One region of the Sporomusa termitida genome, then DNA from elsewhere that is predicted to be linked to it. Evidence: riboswitches for the same ligand, from Rfam matches in the RefSeq annotation. Region 1 holds a riboswitch; each other region holds the start of a gene.
What was found. A riboswitch is a leader RNA that binds a small molecule or an ion and turns the genes downstream of it on or off. The one in region 1 is predicted to bind S-adenosylmethionine.
Positions count from the first base shown of each region.

Region 2: another riboswitch for S-adenosylmethionine. It lies ahead of metK (methionine adenosyltransferase); the one in region 1 lies ahead of SPTER_RS02905 (trans-sulfuration enzyme family protein).
Region 3: another riboswitch for S-adenosylmethionine. It lies ahead of SPTER_RS14165 (MetQ/NlpA family ABC transporter substrate-binding protein); the one in region 1 lies ahead of SPTER_RS02905 (trans-sulfuration enzyme family protein).

Region 1 is NZ_CP036259.1:662,229-666,441, reverse strand. Features, by position in the region: gene SPTER_RS24995 (YezD family protein) at 236-601, opposite strand; gene hydE ([FeFe] hydrogenase H-cluster radical SAM maturase HydE) at 632-1,678, opposite strand; SAM riboswitch class I at 1,842-1,939, shown strand; gene SPTER_RS02905 (trans-sulfuration enzyme family protein) at 2,141-3,283, shown strand; gene SPTER_RS02900 (S-layer homology domain-containing protein) at 3,372-4,213, opposite strand, start outside.
Region 2 is NZ_CP036259.1:2,146,404-2,150,616, reverse strand. Features, by position in the region: gene gmk (guanylate kinase) at 1-28, shown strand, start outside; gene rpoZ (DNA-directed RNA polymerase subunit omega) at 41-247, shown strand; gene coaBC (bifunctional phosphopantothenoylcysteine decarboxylase/phosphopantothenate--cysteine ligase CoaBC) at 257-1,459, shown strand; SAM riboswitch class I at 1,509-1,618, shown strand; gene metK (methionine adenosyltransferase) at 1,801-2,991, shown strand; gene SPTER_RS09900 (heavy-metal-associated domain-containing protein) at 3,064-3,291, shown strand; gene SPTER_RS25635 (hypothetical protein) at 3,304-3,438, shown strand; gene priA (primosomal protein N') at 3,518-4,213, shown strand, end outside.
Region 3 is NZ_CP036259.1:2,993,700-2,997,912, forward strand. Features, by position in the region: gene hisZ (ATP phosphoribosyltransferase regulatory subunit) at 1-869, opposite strand, end outside; gene SPTER_RS14160 (YerC/YecD family TrpR-related protein) at 872-1,189, opposite strand; SAM riboswitch class I at 1,391-1,496, shown strand; gene SPTER_RS14165 (MetQ/NlpA family ABC transporter substrate-binding protein) at 1,622-2,443, shown strand; gene SPTER_RS14175 (TetR/AcrR family transcriptional regulator) at 3,338-3,928, opposite strand; gene SPTER_RS14180 (DUF456 domain-containing protein) at 3,942-4,213, opposite strand, start outside.

The DNA of each region.
Region 1 (4,213 bases):
CAAGAGGTTGGCACAATTTCGGCAAACCATACGGGCCGAGCCGGGTGCTGCCATCCATCCCCCTCCCTGCGGCGATTGTAGAAAGGCTGTAACGGAAATAAAAAGCCAAGGTTCGCCTATCGAACCTTGGCCTTCAGTATATTTCTGATCAGCACATAACGCTTGTAATGGGCTCAGGTAACTGAGTACCATATTTGTAAATCATGATAGCATATTACTCTATAGGTGTCAACGCTTAAATTCCTTCACCATGGAGTCCGGTAAATTTACCTACCCGGTATTTTTCGGTCCGCTCCACCTGAATAATTTGTCCTGACTGAATCTGGATGGCAACCTTCCCGTACTCCATGCCACTGACAGACTGTAAAATCCGCGTCCGCAGAGCAGCGCCATCTGCTGCCTTTACTGCAGTTTTGCCGCTGGCTTTTGGCTGATGCTCACAAATCCGGATTTTCTCCAGTTTTTCAATTTGAATTACCTTTGAATCCTGGACTACTAAAGTAAGCGAGCCAAAGCTAATATCTCGCACCGCATGTTCAATAAGCGCAAGACCGGCATCAGAGAAATGCTTGCCTGTACTCATAGGACCCTGTTTAGTCATTGATATTTCCTCCATTTGGCTCTACTAGTGCTAGGCATGTTTTTGCCGGAATCCATACGTCCCAGACACTTGCCGGCCAATACCCTGAATTTTGCCGGTGATACACCCCCGGCAATGGGCTGGCGTATCATTTATACATATTTTCCCCGGATATAACAGATACATCTGTCGGTACTCACCCTCGGTAACATTGGGCATAACCACATTAGCACCACGCTGCAGTGCCAGCACGCGCCCCTGAGGATGGAGTGATTCCATGGCCGTTGTCGCCGGAATATTAATATCAGGCAGCAACAGACGGGTCATGGCCATGACTTTGGTGCTCAGGTCGAACGTACCGCCGGCTTCAGCGGCCAGCGGTGTATCCGGGTTAGGAATAAACGGCCCTACCCCGATCATATCAGCATCCATCTTTTTAAAGAAAAGAATATCGTCAGCCAAGGACTCTATTGTCTGGCCTGGAATACCAACCAAACAGCCGGTCCCCAGCTCAAAGCCCAGTTCTTTTATATCCTGCAGACACCGTACCCGGTTATCCCAGCTCATTCCCGGGTCCAATTTCTCGTACAGTTCTTTGTCTGTAGTCTCAATGCGGAGCAGATACCGGTCGGCCCCGGCTTCCCGGTAAGCCTGGTACACTTCCCGGGGCTTTTCACCCACACTAACCGTTATTGCCAAACCAAGCTGCTTAATTTTCTTAATGATGGTAACCATCGTATCAACATCAAACCATTCGTCTTCGCCGGACTGCAATACCACGGTGCGGTAGCCGTATGATGTTGCCTTGCCGGCAAAATCAATAATTGTATCGATATCCAGCCGGTACCGGTCTACCTTTTTATTATCACGCCTCAGACCACAATACAGGCAGTTTTGTTTGCAGATGTTAGAGAATTCGATGAGACCACGCAGATGAACCTCATCCCCTACATATTCCCGGCGCACCCGGTCGGCAGCAGCGAAGAATTCTGCTGCATATTGATTATCGGTTAACAGTGCAACAATTTCGCACTTTGTAAGTTCATGGGTTATTTCGGCTTTTTTAATTAGTGTCTGGATATCGCACACATCCGTCATATGCTCAGTCCTCCCCTATATTCCCCAAAACAGATGTACCCTTTTGCAATTATGATATCTGGTTTTTGGACTGACGTCAACAAAAAGAACATCGCCCAAGTAACAAATGTCTATTGACAAATGATAATAACTATGACAAAATAATAACCAATAATTCAATATAAACTTATCAAGAGTGGTCGAGGGACTGGCCCTATGACACCCGGCAACCGGCGTTTATGCAAGGTGCTAAATCCAGCGGAGCAATCCGGAAGATGAGTTATCTGCGCATATAGGCGGCTCTTCTTGCGGAAGAGCTGTTTTTTCTTGCCCCCATCAAAATGTATAAAAATGCAAAGCTATAATCTAAGGGATAAGAAAAATTTATGCCCTAAAGGGCACAGGTGGATTCTGCCGGCGTCCTACAAGACTTGTCACAAGCCAAGTTTTTCTAAATCATTATTAAAACAGGAGATGATCACTATGAAATTTGCTACTAAAGTTGTTCAGGCCGGACTGGTTAGTGACAAAACTACCGGTGCTATCAGTACACCGATCTATCAGACAGCCACCTTCCGCCACCCCGAGCTTGGCCGCAGTACCGGCTTCGACTATTCGCGCACGCAGAATCCAACCCGTAAAGCAGTCGAAGAGGCAGTGGCAACCCTGGAAGAAGGCCATGCCGGCTTTGCCTTTGGCTCAGGTATGGCAGCCATTACATCGATACTTATGCTGTACCGGCCCGGTGATCATGTTATTATAACCGAAGACTGTTACGGCGGTACCTACCGCATTCTGGACAAATTATTTAATCAGTTTGGCCTCACTGCCACTTTTGTGGATACCGGCGATCTCGACCAGGTACAGCAGGCGCTGCAGCCGGCAACCAAAGCCATCCTGTTGGAAACGCCGACAAATCCGCTGATGAAAATCGCCGATATAAAAGCCATCGTTGCTCTCGCCCGGAACAGCAGCGAGAATCCCATCCATGTTATTGTTGACAACACTTTTTTATCCCCCTATCTCCAACGGCCGTTAACCCTTGGCGCCGACATCGTCGTGCACAGTGGTTCCAAATATTTATCAGGCCATAATGATGTTATCTGTGGCCTGGTCGTAGCCAAAGACGCTGCACTCTGTGAAAAAATTGGCTTTATCCAAAATGCTGCCGGCGCTATCCTCGGACCGCAGGACAGCTGGCTGCTGCTGCGCGGCTTAAAAACCCTGGCCATTCGCTTACGTCAGCATGAAGAAAATGCTTTGATTGTCGCCCAATGGCTGGCCGCTCACCCCAGTGTTACCAAGGTGTATTATCCGGGGCTGCCCGATCATCCCGGTAAAGATATACAAGATGCGCAGGCTACCGGTTATGGCGGCATGCTCTCTTTTGTCGTGGACCATCCGCGCTTGCCGGCGCAGGTGCTGCGTAAAGTAAAAGTCCTCCAGTTTGCCGAGAGTTTAGGCGGTGTTGAATCCCTGATTACCTTTCCGGCTGTCCAAACCCATGCCGATATCCCGGCAGACATCCGGCAGCGGTTAGGCATCAGCGACTGTCTGCTGCGACTGTCGGTAGGCATTGAAGATGTTGAGGACATCATTGCCGATTTGGCTCAGGCCCTGGATTAACAGCGGTAATTTGAAAATAGAGCCAGAGACCAGTCTCTGACTCTATTTTTCTTATATTATGTTTGCACGCCGCCAGCGGTTTAATACCTCAAAAATTGGCTACAACCGCCGCCCGATAATATTGATAACCGCGGTCATCACCAGCAGCAGCCTCTTTGTCAGTCAGCTTCTGATAGGCCACATAGGCTCTCAGGTTTTTACTAAATCCGTAATTATAAGCAACGTTTAAGCCTTTTAAATTTCTCACATCAGAAAATGCCTCAGTAATCCCTGCTCCAGCCTTGCTTTGCAGGCTATAGGAGGTTAGTCTGCTGATCGAGTTTTTATCAACATGGTAGTATTTTACAACTATATTGTTCTGGCCTTTGGCCACAATCTCCTGATTGCCGATTGTGGCGATAGCTGTCCAGGCCGTCTTATCTGAATCGGCTTGCTGGTTATAAACATACTCGCCGCCCAGCGAAAAACCGTCATCAAAGCGATATTTAGCATTGCCGTGCAGGTATTCCGCCAGGGTTGTATGTACATTCCCCCGGTCTTTAAGGGTGGCGTACCCGGTGCCATAATTTAGTTTGCCCTGTTTGGCGGCAGCCTCCAATGAGGCGACATCAATCGTGGTGCCGGCTGACCCGTTCTTTTGCTGGCGGCCCCAGTTGCCGACAAGCTTAACTGCCCCGACCGCAGTTGCGAATTTTATACCGTCAAAGCTGATACCGCCGCTGTCCACAATGAAACCGGTTGTCCCCAGCTTCAGTTCCTGGGCGCCAACCGTAGTTTGCACGGCGCCAATAGTACTAGTCAGAAAAATCCGGTCAAGCGTAACGTTATTTTTATTATCATCGGCGGCTGCGTTTGAGCCAAAGCTGGTAAAAGTTCCGCTGGAATACTTATATTTCGTACCTGATTTCGTCGTGCCTGATGCCAATCGCA
Region 2 (4,213 bases), 1.5 Mb from region 1:
TATAGGCAAACCTGCAAGTAAAGGCTAGGGGGAAAACCTAATGATTAATCCGTCTTTAGATGCTTTAGTAGCGAAAGTTGATAGTAAATACACACTGGTGGTGCTTGCTGCCAAACGGGCCAGGGAAATCATGGACGGAAAGCCGTCTTCAGCAGAGTCGAAATCCAATAAACCTGTAACAATGGCCCTGGAGGAAATAGCCCAGCGGAAAATAACCTATGAACGTACCAAAACCGGCATTAAATAGGAGGAAATCATGTCCTCAGGTCAAACGATTGTCATAGGCGTTACCGGCGGCATTGCTGCCTATAAAACAGTAGATGTTGTCAGCCGTTTAAAAAAGGCCGGCTGTAATGTCTATGTTATTATGACAAAAGCCGCTACCGCTTTTGTCACGCCGCTCACCTTCCGGGAAATCAGCGGCAATCCGGTTATCACCGATATGTGGGAAGAACCCAAAACGTGGAATGTCCAGCATATCGCTCTGGCTTCGCGGGCTGATTTGTTTTTAGTTGCCCCGGCAACAGCCAATACCATTGGCAAAATAGCCAATGGTATTGCGGACGATATGCTTACAACCACAGTCATGGCCACTACGGCGCCGGTTATGCTCGCACCGGCGATGAATACAAATATGTTTCTCAACCCGGTCACCCAGCAAAATTTAGCCAAGTTAAAAAGCTTAGGCTATCATATTATGGAACCGGCCTCAGGTATGCTGGCTTGTGGCATCGAAGGACCCGGCCGGTTACCCGAACCGGCAGCAATTGTGGAAAATCTGCTGTCAATCCTGCACCCCCGCCGTGAGCTGGCGGGGAAACGCCTGCTGGTTACTGCCGCTGGCACCAGGGAACCCATTGACCCTGTCAGATATCTCGGCAACCGTTCCAGCGGTAAAATGGGCTATGCCCTGGCCCAGGCAGCAGCAGCCCGCGGTGCTGAGGTTATTTTAATTTCCGGACCTTCCGGGTTGCCTGTGCCGCCGGGAATTACCATAAAACGGGTAGAAACAGCGGCAGAGATGCACAATGCGGTTCTGGCTGACTTTGACGCCGTTGATATCGTCATAAAAGCAGCGGCGGTTGCCGACTACCGGCCTGAACTGGCGGCCGAGCAAAAAATAAAGAAAACCGGCGATACACTAACCCTGAGTCTGGTCAAAAACCCGGATATCCTGTACGATTTGGGCCAGCGGAAAAAGCGACAGCTATTAATTGGCTTTGCGGCTGAAACAGAAGGGCTGATTGAACATGCCCAGGAAAAACTGCGCAAGAAAAACCTGGATATGATCGTGGCCAACGACGTCACTTTACCCGGGGCCGGCTTTAACCTGGACACCAATATTGTGAAACTTGTTCACAGAAACGGCATGGTGGAGGCACTGCCCCTGCAAAGCAAACAACAGGTTGCAGAAATTATTTTAGACAAAATTTGTGCAATGCTGACAAATTCTACTTGATTTTTTTTATTAATTCGATTAAAATTTGATATGAAAATTGCATACTCTATACTCATCAAGAGTTGGTGGAGGGACTGGCCCGATGAAACCGCGGCAACCATTTAGCAGTATCCGGCTAAAAACGGTGCCAATTCCGGCGGCAAGACCGTAAGATGGGAGTGAAAGAAAAATCACGCCCCCTTGCGGGGGTTTTCTTTTTTTAGTCTACCAGGATTTATAAATAAATTCTGTGGACATAAAAACGCCTATACCCTAAGCACAGGCGGCTTCTGCCACCGTCCTAAAGGGCTTGGTACAAGCCAAACCTTTTCTTAAAATATAAACTGGGAGGGATAATGATCTTGGAAAAAAAACGTGTGCTTTTTACATCTGAATCTGTCACGGAAGGCCATCCGGATAAGATAGCTGACCAAATTTCCGACAGTGTACTTGATGCTATTCTGGCCCATGACCCGTCAGCCCGGGTGGCCTGCGAGACTTTGGTAACAACCGGTATAGTGCACGTAGTGGGAGAGATTACCACGAATTGCTATGTAGATATTCCCAAGATTGTCCGCGAAACCATCAAGAGTATCGGCTATACCCGGGCCAAATATGGTTTTGACGGCGAAACCTGCGGTGTTTTAATCTCGATCGATGAACAATCGCCGGACATTGCCCTGGGGGTAGACAAAGCCTTAGAAGCAAAACAGGGCGCCATGGATGCCATTGAAGCAATTGGTGCCGGTGACCAGGGGATGATGTTCGGCTATGCGACCAACGAAACGCCTGAATATATGCCGCTGCCAATCGCTTTAGCCCATAAGCTGGCGCGCAGGCTGTCCGAGGTCCGTAAAAGCGGTGAGCTCGGTTACCTCCGTCCTGATGGTAAGACCCAGGTTACGGTTGAGTATGAAGACGGCAAACCGGTGCGTATTGATACTATCGTTGTGTCCACTCAGCACAGCCCGGAAGCAGACCGGGAAACAATTGAAAAGGATCTGATCGCCGCCGTCGTCGTCCCGATCGTGCCCGCAGAACTATTGGATGCCAAAACAAAATATTATATCAACCCAACCGGTCGTTTTGTGGTCGGCGGGCCGCAAGGCGATGCCGGTTTAACAGGCCGAAAAATCATTGTCGACACTTATGGCGGCATGGCCCGGCACGGCGGCGGCGCTTTTTCGGGCAAAGACCCAACAAAGGTTGACCGTTCCGCGGCGTATGCGGCCCGTTATGTTGCCAAAAATGTAGTTGCCGCCGGCTTAGCCGATAAATGCGAAATCCAGCTGGCCTATGCCATCGGCATTGCCCGGCCGGTTTCGGTTATGGTGGAAACGTTCGGTACTGCTAAAATTTCCGAGTCGAAAATAGTTGAACTCATCAACAAGCATTTTGATTTAAGACCGGCCGGTATCATTAAATCCCTGAATCTCCGGCGTCCGCTTTACCGTCAGACTGCTGCCTATGGTCATTTTGGCCGCACTGATGTCAGCCTGCCCTGGGAGCAGACCGACAAAGCGGAAATTCTGCGCAAAGAAGCCAATCTATAACTAATTAATTATTGACCAATGGTAATACTAACAATTGTGGACACTCAATTCAGTAACAAGGGAGGTATTCCATTGGCTACACAGAAAAATACCAAACAATCCATCTACCGTGTTGGCGGCCTGAAAGGCGACCATTGCCGGGATCGTATTGAGCATACTTTGTCCCATCTTTATGGTGTCTCCTCAGTGAAGGTGTCCTTAACCACCCATCAGGTTGCAGTTACTCATGACGAAGCAGTTACCCCCAGCGGCTATATTGAGGAAACGTTGCAATCACTTGGCTACTCTATTCAGAGTTAGGAAGTGCTTATCATGAAGCTTCGTTTTTCGCCGCTGCGCCGACACCGGACTAAACGTTTTTTTAAACGTTTGCCAATGGACACTGGGGTTGACTGGGAAATGGCCGCTCATGACCCGGACAACCGCCAGCAGGTATTTGACAATTAAAAAGCGAATATCTATTTAATAATTAAAAAGGGGACTAGCACAGTCCCCTTCTCTTTATTCGGTAATAAGTGGTGAAAACATGTCAAATACTGTTCAAGTTATTGTTAACATTCCGGCCCGCAGCCTTGATAAACCGTTTTCTTATACGATTCCGGCCCATTTAGCCAATGTGCAGGTAGGTTGCCGGGTGCTTGTGCCTTTTGGTAACCGTAAGGTGGAAGGTTTTATCATTAGCCTGGAACCGGAAAAAACCGAAGGCTTGAAATCAATTCTTGAGATTTTGGATCATGTGCCCTGGTTTGACAGTAATATGCTGAACACGGCCAGATGGTTAAGTGATTATTATCTGTGTTCACTAAGCGAAGCCATGCGCTTATTTATCCCCGGTCAGTCGGGCATTAAAACCCAGAAGGCCTATCAAGCCCCGGCCAGCGTTGATTTTGAGCAGGCAGCTGTTTTATTAAGCAAAAAGCCGGCAGAATTCCGGACGCTGCTTACCTACATATATGAACATGGTCCTGTCACCCTGACCGACCTTGCCAAACTGACGAGTGACCCGGCGGCTATGATAAAATTCTTTTTACAGCATAAACTAATTATCAGTGCCGATATTGTCAGCAAACGGGGCAAAGCCAGTGTGACAACCATTATTGACCTGGCTGTCAGCCGGGAAACGGCTGCTCAGATTGAGCAAACCCTCCCCAAAAACAAGGCCGCTCAGCGCCGCCTGCTCAACGCGTTGCTGGCTGCGCCCGGGAATTTGACCACGGCCCAG
Region 3 (4,213 bases), 2.3 Mb from region 1:
CCCAGGCCGGGTGTATAACCTTCCAATACCATGCCGGTATAATAATCAAAATCACGAATAATCCCTAAGTCAAAATTCACATACCGGTCAACACCGTAGCCGGCCAGCAGCCTGCGGATATCGGCCAGATTGTCCAGAGCCCTGCGGCTAAGGTCATTATTTACCAGCCGGCAGGCCTTGTTCAGCATTTCCTCCTGCCCATGGAGCAAAGGGATTTGCTGCAGCAAAGCCTGTGCACCCCGGGTCAAGCCGCTTGTCGCCAAGATTTCACCAAGTCCTACTAAATCCCGTGATACCATAGCGCATTTGATCTGCTGCTGACACTGCGGGGTTAACCCGCTCTCAGCCATAAGGCCGTTGATAAAATCCACCTGGCCTAAACTGACCTGAAAATTAGCCAGACCTGATTCCAGCATGGTTTCCACGGCCAGGGCCACCACCTCGGCATCAGCCGCCGGGCCGGGCGCACCCAAGAGTTCAACCCCGGCCTGATAAAATTCACACTGCCGGCCGGCCTGAGCCTGTTCGTGGCGGAATACATTGGTCAGATAAAACAGCCGCAGCGGCAGCGGCCCATCCTTCAGCCTGGTCGCCGCCACGCGGGCAATGGGCGTAGTCATATCCGGTTTAAGCACTAAAATACGGTTGTTGTTATCAAAAAACTTAAATACATGCTGGTGCATATCACTGCCGGTACCGACCGTAAGGGTTTCAATATATTCAAACGTTGGGGTTACCACTTCATCATAGCCCCAACGGGAAAATAGTTCAGCCAGCGAGCCTTCGACAATCCGCTTCTGCTTAGCTTCCCGCAGCAGCAGGTCCCGGGTACCGTAAGGGATTTGCGGTACAAACTGATTTTTGCTCATAACTACACCCCCTTTTCGTCAGCCTTATTTCCCTCTAAATGGCCCAATACTGCCTTGTACCCGTCGGCACCATAATAAAGACAGCGTTTTACCCGGCTGATTGTCGCTGTACTGGCACCGGTCGAGGCCACAATATCATCATAAATGACCCCTGCTTTTAATAAGCGAGCCACTTCCAGCCGCTGGGCCATGGCTTTGATCTCGCCGATTGTACAAACATCCTCAAAAAACTGATAACATTCCTCTTCAGTTTGCAGCGACAAAATACCCTTGAACAACTGATCTGTCAGTTCATCTTTCAATTTGGGATTTACCGGCATGCTATGCGCCTCCCTGTAATACTTGCTATTGATATGCTTAGTTCGCTGTTAACCCGGATTTTCCTTCTTTAATCCTTTTTATCTTTATTTAATTAAAATAGGTTATATAATAAAATTTGTCTTCTTCACGTAAATAATACATTAATAATCCTGTTGACAGATACATTTTGCCATGTTATCATAAATTTTGTAAATTAAATATACTCATCAAGAGCTGGCTGAGGGAATGGCCCTATGACGCCGCGGCAACCATCGCGCAGGTGAAACGGTGCCAATTCCAACAGGATTAACTCCTGACAGATGAAGAACTGGACAACCAGCCTCTTCACACTGTCGGAGAGGCTTTAATTATTGGCCATGGAGGGAGGACCGCAAATCACTTCTGCCTGCTGTCAACAACCACATTATATTTTTATCCGGGAGGAATAATGTATGAAAAAAATTACCTTATTACTGATTACAGTCTTATTGGCATTATCCGCGTTTATCAGCGGCTGCGGCGGCAAAGAGACCCCGGCGCCGGCAGCTGTGGAAAAAAAGACGGTTAAGGTTGGCGCTACCGCTGTACCGCACGCCGAGATTCTCAATGTGATCAAGCCGGTTTTGGAAAAAGACGGAATTAATCTGGTTATTGTCGAAATGAGCGACTATGTCCGGCCGAACATTGCCGTGGCCGAAAAAGAGCTTGACGCCAATTTCTTTCAGCACATTCCTTACCTGACAAAATTCAGCAGCGAGCGTAATTTGGATCTAACCTATACCGCCGCCGTACATATCGAGCCAATGGGCATCTATTCCAAGAAAATCAAAAGCCTGGATGAGCTGCAAAGCGGTGCCCAGGTTGCCATTCCTAACGACCCTACCAACGGCGGCCGGGCGTTAGCCCTTTTAGAAAAAGCCGGCATTATTAAACTGAAAGACGGTGCAGGGATTAATGCCACGGTAAAAGATATCGCAGAAAACCCCAAAAACGTTAAAATCAGCGAACTGGAAGCTCCCCAGCTGCCGCGCGCCCTGGACGACGTTGCTTTAGCGGTTATCAATACCAATTATGCCCTGGAGGCAAAACTGGTCCCGGCCAAAGATGCCCTTTTTATTGAGCAGAAAGACTCGCCTTATGTCAACATTCTGGCCGTCCGCAAAGGGGATGAAACCCGCCCTGAAATTCAAACGCTGACCAAAGCCCTGACTTCTGAGGAAGTTAAAAAATTCATCAACGAAAAATATCAGGGCGCCATTGTCCCGGCCTTCTAACCAGTAGTAAAAAAAGGCTTGCACCCTTTCGCAGAGAAAGAGGCGCAAGCCTTTTTTGGGTCTGCCAGAACTCATAAATGAATTCTGTGGAAATAAGAATTTATAAGTTTTGACAGGCTAACAGTCCTATAGACTGCAGGGAACCAAGATTCAATGCCGGACTTGAGCAAGGGGAAGGGGCCCCCGTAACCCCGGTAACCCACCGGCCATTGCCGGAAAAAGCGTTCCGCAGGAGAAAAGCCGGGCGGTATTCCGTTAAAAAATCCGTCTGTTTGAGCGCAGCGAGTTTACGGATTTTAGGAATACTGTCCGGCTTTTCAGCTTTTGGAGGCTTCGGGCCTAGACCTTTTGTTACTTTACTATGAAAACATCTCCTATGTGTCAGAAAAAAAGGGCGCACAAATACAAGCCTTATAGTCTAGGGCCCAAAAATTTATGGTATGTAGGCAATTAGGCCGTAGCTGTGGTGGGGAGCTCCCAACCCAAAGCCGCTAATTTTTTCAAATATGATTGTATTTTCTTCTCCCGGTTAAATCGATTGTAATACTCGGAACCTAACTCTCGATAAGGAACGCCTGTTTTTAGTATGTGGTAGATCGCTATCAGTAGGGAATGGGCGACAGCTACGGCGGCTCTGCTCTCCCGAATGAGCTGGACAATATGTGGTTCAAGCAGGAAGTCATATCAATTTTGGGGTCGAGTTCTTAGCTCAAAAAGTATCGACCTTATGCCACACTTTAATTATACGACATTGTTTTCGTTTATGGTGATGCTACTGCGCGCGTTGCATCTGATTTTGGGGCGATGCCAAAAGTAAAATTATTCCCTTGTATTTCAAAAGTAACTGCTATACGCACAGCCTGCAAGACCACGTCAGGGGTTTTCTTGTTGCATTCAACGCGCCACAACACCATAGAGAAAAATATCGGCAATATTATTAGCATTCGCCTCAATCGAATCGGCCTGGGCATCGACAAAGCCCTGAAAAACCATCATTACGATGACACTAAACAGCCCGTGGGCCGCTTTATGCACATCACACGGGCGAATAGCCCCCTGCTCAATTCCGGCTTGCAAAATCGTTTCCAGTACGCCAATGGTATGGACAAATCTTTCCCGGTATTTTTCGCGCTGGGCCGCAGTAAAATTTGTTGATTCCTCATGGCCCAGACCGCGCATTTCATGCATGAGCACCCGCCATAAATCGGCATTAGCGACATAAAACTCTAAAAACACCTTGATCACTTTTTTTATTTTGATGAGCGGCACTTCATCAAGACCGGCCAGCCGGTTGAGCTCAGTTTCAAATTTTGCGCTGCGCTCTTTGACCAGGGTATAAAAAAGCTGCTCTTTACTGGCAAAATAATTATATACCGTGCCTTTGCCGGTATCCGCCATGGCAATAATCTCATCCACAGTGGCCCGGTGATATCCCTTATGGGAAAAAACAGTATAGGCGGCATCCAGTATTTGCTGTCGTTTCATATGGTTCCTCCTGTCACCCTGCCCACGTTAGCCTGGAAATAATCAGCGCCACCATCCCGATGGCTATCGCTAATTTGAAGATAAGACCCAATGCCTGACCGACAACAATGCTTTTTGCCACCCGTCCAGCCTTTTCCCGGTTGCCTGTAGCCGCATATTCTGCCAGATAGCCGGCGGCAAAAGAACCGCCGACGGCCCCGGCAATGGAACCCAGGCCCGGCATTATCCCCGTACCAAGGATCCCGCCGGCGATACCGCCGATAAAGGCGACTATGATCGCCGTTT